Linked DNA regions of Thermosynechococcus vestitus BP-1. The protein of the gene in region 2 binds, or shares a complex with, the protein of the main gene of each other region. Links are inferred from orthologs where the notes say so. Each region holds a gene or a part of one and is shown on either strand. Other genes may lie near its edges.

Region 1 (3,989 bases), 390 kb from region 2 along the record:
TTTTGCGGCATCTGTTGGAGGAGCACCGTTAGAGGTGCTTAAGGAATATATTAGAAATCAAAAAAAGCCGTCCTAAAAGGATGGAGCTTGTATCCCATTTCATTGGTCATTGGGGGTGGCGGGCGCGGTAGGTATATTTACGAATTACCTTGGGGGCATCTTGGGCATGACCCAATAAAATCAATGTATCCCCCACTTCCACAAGGGGATTGGCGCGGGCCGGGAATAATTGGCCATCACTCTTGCGTAAACCAACAATGATAAAGGCCCCTTCGCCGCGTACCTCCAGTCCCGTCAAGCGGGTGCCCACATAAGGGTAATCGGGGGTAATTTCCAGTTCCTCAAGGCGGGCATCAATATGGCTCAAGAGGTCGTTGAGGGTCTCGCGATCGCCCGTTTGTTCGAGGAAATCAATGCGCGGCCGCCGAATGAGGTTTGTCATTTGACTGGCGCCAATTTTTGTCGGCAAGACAATGTGATCTGCCCCTGCCATACGTAGCTTCGATTCTGTGGTGGCTAAATTCGCCCGGGCCACAATTAGCAAACTCGGATTCATGGAGCGGGCCGTCAGGGTAATAAAGACATTCATCGTGTCATTGGGCAGCACCGTGGCGAGGGCGATCGCCCGATCAATGCCCACCACTTGTAGCGTTTCCTGCTCCACCGCACTTCCCAAATAGGCCAAATAGCCCAACTGTAGGGCTAAATCAATGCGCTGTTCATTGACATCCAAAATCACAAAGGGGGTTTTGCTGGCGGTTAATTCCTGAGCCACCACCTGGCCAATGCGGCCAAAACCACAGACAATCACGTGGCGGTTGAGTTTGTTAATGTCGCGGCTGGCCCGCTGCATCTCTAGGAGCTGTTTAATCTCCCCTTCGGTAAACAGTTGCACCACCGCACCGATGGTATAAACGGTTGCGGCACTGCCAGCGACAATGATCATCATGTTGAAGAAGCGCTGCGCCGGCGTCATCAGGGGTCGCACTTCACTGTAGCCAATGCCAAAGACCGTGATCACGTACATATAGAGGGCATCGAGCCAGTTCCAGCCAAAGCTGGTGTAGCCCACCACCGCCACCAACATGATGAGCACAAAGAGGGTGATGCCAATAATAAAACGGTTGAGGGCAGGGGTCGCAGGGAACCGTCGCATGGCTTAATAGTTGCGCTCTTGGGGGGGAAACAGGGTAATGGTGACGGGCAGATAGTCAATTCTGATGCCGTCGCTGTCATAGGTGGCTAGGGTATGGCGTAGGTAGTTGACATCATCCCGCTGGGGATAGTCCTCACGGAAGTGGGCACCACGACTTTCTTGGCGGCTAAGGGCACTCCTGAGGATTACCTCAGCAACAATCAGTAGGTTGGCTAGTTCAAAGGCTTCAATCAGTTCGGTATTCCAATAGCGCTGGCGATCGTCAAGGCGAACTCGGCCATAGGCAGCCTTGAGCCGCTGCAATTCCGCTAAGCCCCTCTCCATGAAGTCAGCCGTGCGAAAGACGCCACAGTATTGGGTCATACAATCCTGTACCTGCCGCCGCAGTTGGGCAATGCGCAAGTCCCCTCCTTGGTCAAAGAGGTGTTGTATCTCCCGCGCCGCCGCCTGCAGGTAGAACTGGGGGTCCAATTGGGGGCGGGGCAGGCTCGGTAAATCCTTAGCGATCGCGGCACCGGTGCGCCGGCCATAGACGACACATTCTAAGAGAGAATTACTGCCCAAGCGATTGGCACCATGCACCGAGACACAGGCACATTCGCCAGCAGCATAGAAGCCGGTCACCATCTCCGTGGCATTGGCCCGCACCTGCCCATTGAGATTGACAGGAATACCCCCCATTGAGTAGTGCACCGTCGGACGGACAGGAATCGGCTCTACCACCGCATCCACCCCCGCCAAGCGATGGGCTTCCTCCCAACAGAAGGGAATGCGATTCATGATTTTTTCCCGACCCAAGTGGCGGACATCGAGATAGACAAAGGGCCCACCCGCAGAACCGTCACTGTGAATGCCCCGCCCTTCGCGAATTTCGATGGCGATCGCCCGCGAGGTAATGTCACGGGGAGCCAGTTCCATACGACTGGGAGCATAGCGTGCCATAAAGCGTTCCCCCTCGGCATTGAGTAGATAAGCCCCTTCGCCGCGCACCGCCTCAGAAATCAAGACCCCCGCTGGATACAACCCCGTCGGGTGAAATTGAACAAACTCCATATCCTCAAGGGGTAAGCCTGCCCGGGCCGTCATCCCTAGGCCATCCCCAGTGGAGGCAAAATCATTCGACGTGGTATTAAAGACCCGACCATAGCCCCCTGTGGCAAAAAGAATGGCGGGTGCCCGTAGAATGTCCAGTTGACCTGTTTCAATGTGGTAGGCAACGACCCCCTTGGCCTGCTGGTCCTCGACAATCAGCCGCAGCACATACCACTCGCTGAAAAAGGTGACATTGTACTTCAGGAGATTGCAGTAGAGTTCGTGGAGAATGGCATGCCCCGTTTTGTCGGCTGCATAGCAGGTGCGCGGGTGAGTGTGACCGCCAAAGGGACGTTGGGCAATGCGGCCATCGGGCAGACGCGAAAAGAGTACCCCCAAGTGCTCAAGGTCAATCACCACACTGGGGGCTTCTTGGGCAAGAATGGCTACAGCATCCTGATCTGCCAGAAAGTCTGACCCCTTGACTGTATCAAAGGCATGGCTTTCCCAAGAGTCTTCGGTGTCCACATTTTTGAGGGTAGCGGCAATGCCCCCTTGGGCGGCAACGGAGTGGGAACGAATGGGATGGGTTTTGCTCACAAGGGCAATGGGGGTTTCCGGGGCCAGGCGGCAAATTTCCAAAGCAGCCCGACAGCCTGCTAGACCACCGCCGACAATCACAACGCCAAAGTCTTGCATCGTCCGTTTGTTCAGCATCTTTTCCTATACTAGATTGGCGATTAGGGGAGTGACGGCGGCAGCAAAGGTAAAACCAAGATAAAAACAGTAGCCAAATGATCTTGCGAGCCTCTCCCTGAATCGTTAGAGTGGCAGTACAGTTCTTTTTGCAGTGGGCGGCACAAAGGCCGGTCTTCACGACGACGGTTGAGACACACCGGTTTTGATGCTTTTGCCTGGGTTCTCTTTCTGGGAAAAGGACTGTCATTCTACTGGAGGCAGCCGTCCTTGAGTGCGTTTTTTCTTCACTATGGGGATTGTGGGGTGCGCCATTGGTGCGATCGCGATCGGCTAGCGGTCATACACCTCATTGCCAATGTCCTCAGTGAGTTTGGCCTTGCTTGGCAACCCGAGGGTGCCGATGCCGATGTGGTTCACGTGGAAGAGTACTACCATCGCCGGGGTGGACAATTTTGGGTGGTGGAGCAAGGGGCGGAAGTCGTTGGCACAATTGCTTTCTATCCCATTCAGCGGGGTGAAGCGGCTGTGGAAATTCGCAAAATGTACCTTCATCCGCGGGTGCGTGGCCAAGGCCTAGGGACATTTCTCCTGCACCATCTCGAGGCAGCCATTCAAGGGGCGGGCTACCGCAAAATCTGGATTGAAACCGCCTCAGTGATGAGGGCGGCTGTGCATTTGTACGAGAAGGCGGGCTATCGCCCAGCCACGGGTGTGGAAACGCAGCGCTGCGATCGCGTCTATGTCAAGGACGTCGTGCCTCATGGTATGGCTTCGATGGCTTCTGCCCCCTGCTAGTCTTCTTCTCCTGCTGGTTTCACCTGCCGCCTTTGGTCTGTGCCGCCAAGACTTGGCCCGCGCGATTGCCCAGGAAATCCAAAACCCCCAATGGCAACGGGGACAGTGGGGCATTGTGGTCGAGGATTTGAGGAGTGGCGAGGTGCTCTACAACCACCAAGGGGAAAAGCTCTTTTTGGTGGCTTCGAATGTGAAGCTCACCACGGTCGCTGCCGCCCTTGACTACTGGGGAGCGAGTCATCGGTTTGTCACCACCTTGAGTGCGCGATCGCCCGACCGAACAACCCTGCGTCTTCAGGGCAGTTTT
Region 2 (3,925 bases):
TTGTGGCATCAAACAGATAAAGATGGCTGACCTGCAGCTGGAGAGGGTCACCAATTTGAGGGATTTGGTGACTAGGGGCCAGCCACAGCAGGTCTTGGGGACTCTCCAGGAGTCGACAGCGGACAATGGCTTCGCGGCCTAGGGGTTCAACGAGGGTGGCGATCGCTCCTAAACCCTGCTCGCCGAGGTGCAAATGTTCTGGGCGAATGCCGACGGTGAGGGTCTGTTCACTGTTGAGCGGCCAGGAGGGGGTATCAGGACAGGGCAAGGGCTGCTGTCCTATCCAAAGGCGACTGCTATGCCAGCGAGCGGGCAGTAAATTCATCGGTGGGGTGCCCAAAAATCGCGCCACCATTGTATTAGCCGGTCTCTCATAGAGATCCGCAGGGGTGCCAATTTGCTGAATTTGGCCGCGATCCAGCACCACAATGCGATCGCCAAGCGTCATGGCTTCCACCTGATCGTGGGTGACGTAGAGGGTGGTAATGCCGAGTTGGCGATGTAATTGTTTCAGTTCAGCACGGGTTTGCTCCCGCAGTTGTGCATCGAGGTTGGAGAGGGGTTCATCGAGCAAAAACACTTGGGGCGATCGCGCCAAGGCTCGTCCCAGGGCCACCCGCTGCTGCTGACCACCAGACAGTTGACGTGGTTTGCGCTGCAACAGGGACTCAATCCCCAGTAGCTTAGCCACTTGCAGTACCCGCTGCTGCCGTGCTGTCGGATCAACACCGCGCATTTTCAGACCAAAACCAAGGTTTTCGGCCACCGTCATGTGGGGATAGAGGGCATAGTTCTGAAAGACCATGGCCACATCGCGATCGCGCCCACTGAGGCCGTTGACACAGGTTTTGCCAATATAAATGTCGCCGCTAGTGGGCTGCTCCAAGCCGGCAATGAGCCGCAATAGGGTGGATTTACCACAACCAGACGGCCCAACAATTACCCAAAACTCCCCTGCGGGTACGGTTAAAGATAGGGGACCAATCCCTACTCCCGGCGCAAATCGTCGCGTAACTCCCTCGAGGCGCAGTGTTGCCGTCACAACCTATCGCAGGCCCACCCACGTAAAGAAATCTTCGCCACTCACCCACTCCAGCAGGAGCAGGGCAATAAAGCCAATCATCGCAAAGCGACCATTCATCCGCTCTGCATAGCGCGACCAACCAAATTGGGGGGTCAAATCATCGGGTGTCGGTTCACTCATGGTGTTACGAATGCAAAACAACTTCTTTAGCTTGCCCTAGGGACTTTAGCATTTCATCCCTTTTTTTTTAGCTTCTATTTTAGAGTAGGGCTGTTTTTGCTGTAGGGCGGTGACCACCGCCTTAATTTGTGCTTGACCGGCGGACTTTTCAAATCGCAGGGGAAACTTGCCGCGCCGCAATAACCGCCAACCTAAGGGGACCAGGCTCATAACTCCGCCGACATCTCGAAAGCCATTGCCCACCACCCGTAGGCCAAATTGCCGCTCATCCACCCAGCCACCCTCTTTGACCAGTTCCAAGAGCACTTGACGATGACGCAAAGGACGGTCTTGATTGTGGGTTGCTTCCCCTGAGCGTGCGAGGATCGCCTGCTTGATCTCACTGATGCGATCAAGGGGTTGCACACCCACAGGGCAAACCGTATTGCAATTAAAACAGCGGGTACAGCCCCACACGCCACTGGTGGCGGTGTTGTATTGGTCTAGGCGTTGGTCAGTGTCGCTATCGCGGGTATCAGCCACAAGGCGAGCGGCTTTGGCAAGGGCATGGGGACCGACAAAGGCGGGATTCACTTCCACGGCATTGCAGGCACCGTAGCAGGCACCACAGAGGATACAGTTGCCCGAGGCATTGAGCTTGGCGCGATCGCTGGGGGATTGGAGAAACTCTCGCTCAGGCACTTGCCGTGCTGCTGTACTCACATAGGGATTGACGGCTGAAAGTTTTTGCCAAAAATCGCTCATGTCAACGACAAGGTCTTTGAGGACTGGCAAATTCCCCAAGGGGGCGATCGCAATTTGGTTGGGCACAGGGCTGTTGGCTAGCTCGGCAAGAATACTTTGCTGACAGGCAAGGGCAGAACGACCATTAATCGTCATCGCGCAACTGCCGCAGATGGTGTTGCGACAATTTTTGCGACAGCTAAGACTACCGTCTTGGGATTCCTTGATTTGAATGAGGGCATCCAGGATCGTGAGGGAAGGATCAATCTCTAGTTCAAAGGTTTGCCAGTAGGCGTTCTTGTCGGGCCCTTGGCGACGAATCCTCAACTGAATGGTCATATGCGGCTGTTAGCCCAATCTAGTTTCCAGTCTATACCACGCACTGCGGTCATGACGAAAGTCACCAAATCCCAACTTTCGTTCCTCACCCCAGCCCTCTTAGGGCTTGGGGGAGCCTCTCTTGTGTGACTCTTCAAAGGGGAAAGACGGTGTTATCCCCTCGTGTTAATGATTCATTGGGTAGCCCCTTGGGGGGCTTGACAAGATGCCTCCTGATTTTTTAAGCTAAAAATCTGTTGCGGGTATAGCTCAGTGGTAGAGCGCAACCTTGCCAAGGTTGATGTCGCGCGTTCGAATCGCGTTACCCGCTTTGAAAATGGCAATCAACTGCCTCCTTGGAAAACTGGGAAACGCCTAGCTTTTCTCTAATCAGCATCAGGATGAAAATAGCGGTAAATTCTTGCCGCTAGGCGGGGGCCAACCCCGTTCACCTGTGCCAACTGTTCAGGGGTGGCCATACGGATATAGTCAATGGAGCGGAAGGTGGCGAGGAGTTCCTTTTGACGTTGGTAGCCTAAGCCGGGGATTTGGTCGAGGTGCGATCGCCGTTGGCGTTGGGCACGTTTCTGACGGTGGAAGTTAAGGGCAAAGCGATGGGCCTCATCACGCACGCGGCGCAGTAATTGCACCCCTGGTTGCTCTGGATCTGCAGGGAGAGGTTGGCGTTGATGGGGGAGAAAAATGTCTTCCCGTTGTTTGGCCAAGCTAACAAGGGTGAGTTCCTCTAGGAGCGGCTCCAACACCTGAACCACAGCGGACAGTTGTCCCTTGCCGCCATCAATGAGAATGATATCTGGCCAGTCATCGGGGGTCTCCCCCTGCCCTTCAAGGTAGGGGGCAAAGCGGCGACGCAGAATCTCAGCAAGACTGGCAAAGTCGTCGGAGTGGCCAAGCTTTACCTCGGGATTGCGGATGTTGTAGTGGCGATAGTGCTGCTGGGCGGGCAGGCCATCAATAAAGACAACCCGTGAGGCCACCGCGTCAGACCCCTGAATGTGGGAAATGTCGTAGCCCTCAATGCGGTGGGGGAGGGTGTCAAGGCCAAGGAGCTGGGCTAAATCTTCAAGGGCAGTTTGGGTGCGATCGCTAGCCTGTTGTAGCCGTGCCAATTCTAATTCTGCGTTTCGTTGCACCATGGCAATGAGTTCTGCTTTTGCCTGCCGTTGGGGAACGGTGAGGGTAACGGCGCGGCCTTTCTTTTCACTGAGGTACGTGCGTAGGAAATCTGGTTCGGGGAGAGGATGCTGTAGCAAAATTTCACTGGGAATTTCTACATCCTCCACTTGGGCATAGTGCTCTTCAAGGACCCGCTGCAAAATTGTACCGGCACTGCCGCTTTGGGCATCGGCGACGAAAGCTAAACGCCCCACCAAGCGACCAGCGCGAATTTGAAACAGTTGAATGGCTGCATGGCGATCGCCCACCGCAAGGGCAATGGCATCTCGGGAGACGGTGTCATCGGGCAAGGAAACTTTTTGATCCACGCCTAAATGTTCCAGGCCGCGGATTTGATCTCGCAGTCGGGCTGCCAATTCAAAATTGAGATCTGCTGCCGCTTGGGCCATTTGTGCCTGCAACTGTGCCACCAGTTCTCCCGTGCGTCCCTGGAAGATCATTGCCACCCTTTGTAGCGTTTGCCGATACTCTTGGGGAGAAATC

The links.
Region 1: the proteins of TLL_RS08910 (region 2) and TLL_RS06990 are in contact, whole or in part, in a solved structure (PDB 1NEK), measured with the Escherichia coli proteins. The link is inferred for Thermosynechococcus vestitus BP-1 from one-to-one orthologs.

The regions. Positions count from the first base shown.
Region 1 is NC_004113.1:1,443,388-1,447,376, reverse strand. Bases 524-3,516 are described here. They hold TLL_RS06990 (succinate dehydrogenase/fumarate reductase flavoprotein subunit), read right to left. Parts: upstream 2,888-3,516; coding sequence 1,160-2,887; downstream 524-1,159. Other genes in these bases: TLL_RS06985 (GNAT family N-acetyltransferase), read left to right, coding at 3,155-3,516; TLL_RS06995 (potassium channel family protein), read right to left, coding at 524-1,156. Outside these bases: tnpA (IS200/IS605 family transposase), read left to right, coding at 1-76; more of TLL_RS06995, read right to left, coding at 107-523; more of TLL_RS06985, read left to right, coding at 3,517-3,682; dacB (D-alanyl-D-alanine carboxypeptidase/D-alanyl-D-alanine endopeptidase), read left to right, coding at 3,648-3,989. UniProt on the Escherichia coli protein: Two distinct, membrane-bound, FAD-containing enzymes are responsible for the catalysis of fumarate and succinate interconversion; the fumarate reductase is used in anaerobic growth, and the succinate dehydrogenase is used in aerobic growth.
Region 2 is NC_004113.1:1,835,784-1,839,708, reverse strand. What follows is about bases 259-3,187. They hold TLL_RS08910 (succinate dehydrogenase/fumarate reductase iron-sulfur subunit), read right to left. Parts: upstream 2,267-3,187; coding sequence 1,250-2,266; downstream 259-1,249. Other genes in these bases: uvrC (excinuclease ABC subunit UvrC), read right to left, coding at 2,632-3,187; TLL_RS08915 (chlorophyll a/b-binding protein), read right to left, coding at 1,046-1,204; TLL_RS13070 (ABC transporter ATP-binding protein), read right to left, coding at 259-1,042. Outside these bases: more of TLL_RS13070, read right to left, coding at 1-258; more of uvrC, read right to left, coding at 3,188-3,925. UniProt on the Escherichia coli protein: Two distinct, membrane-bound, FAD-containing enzymes are responsible for the catalysis of fumarate and succinate interconversion; the fumarate reductase is used in anaerobic growth, and the succinate dehydrogenase is used in aerobic growth.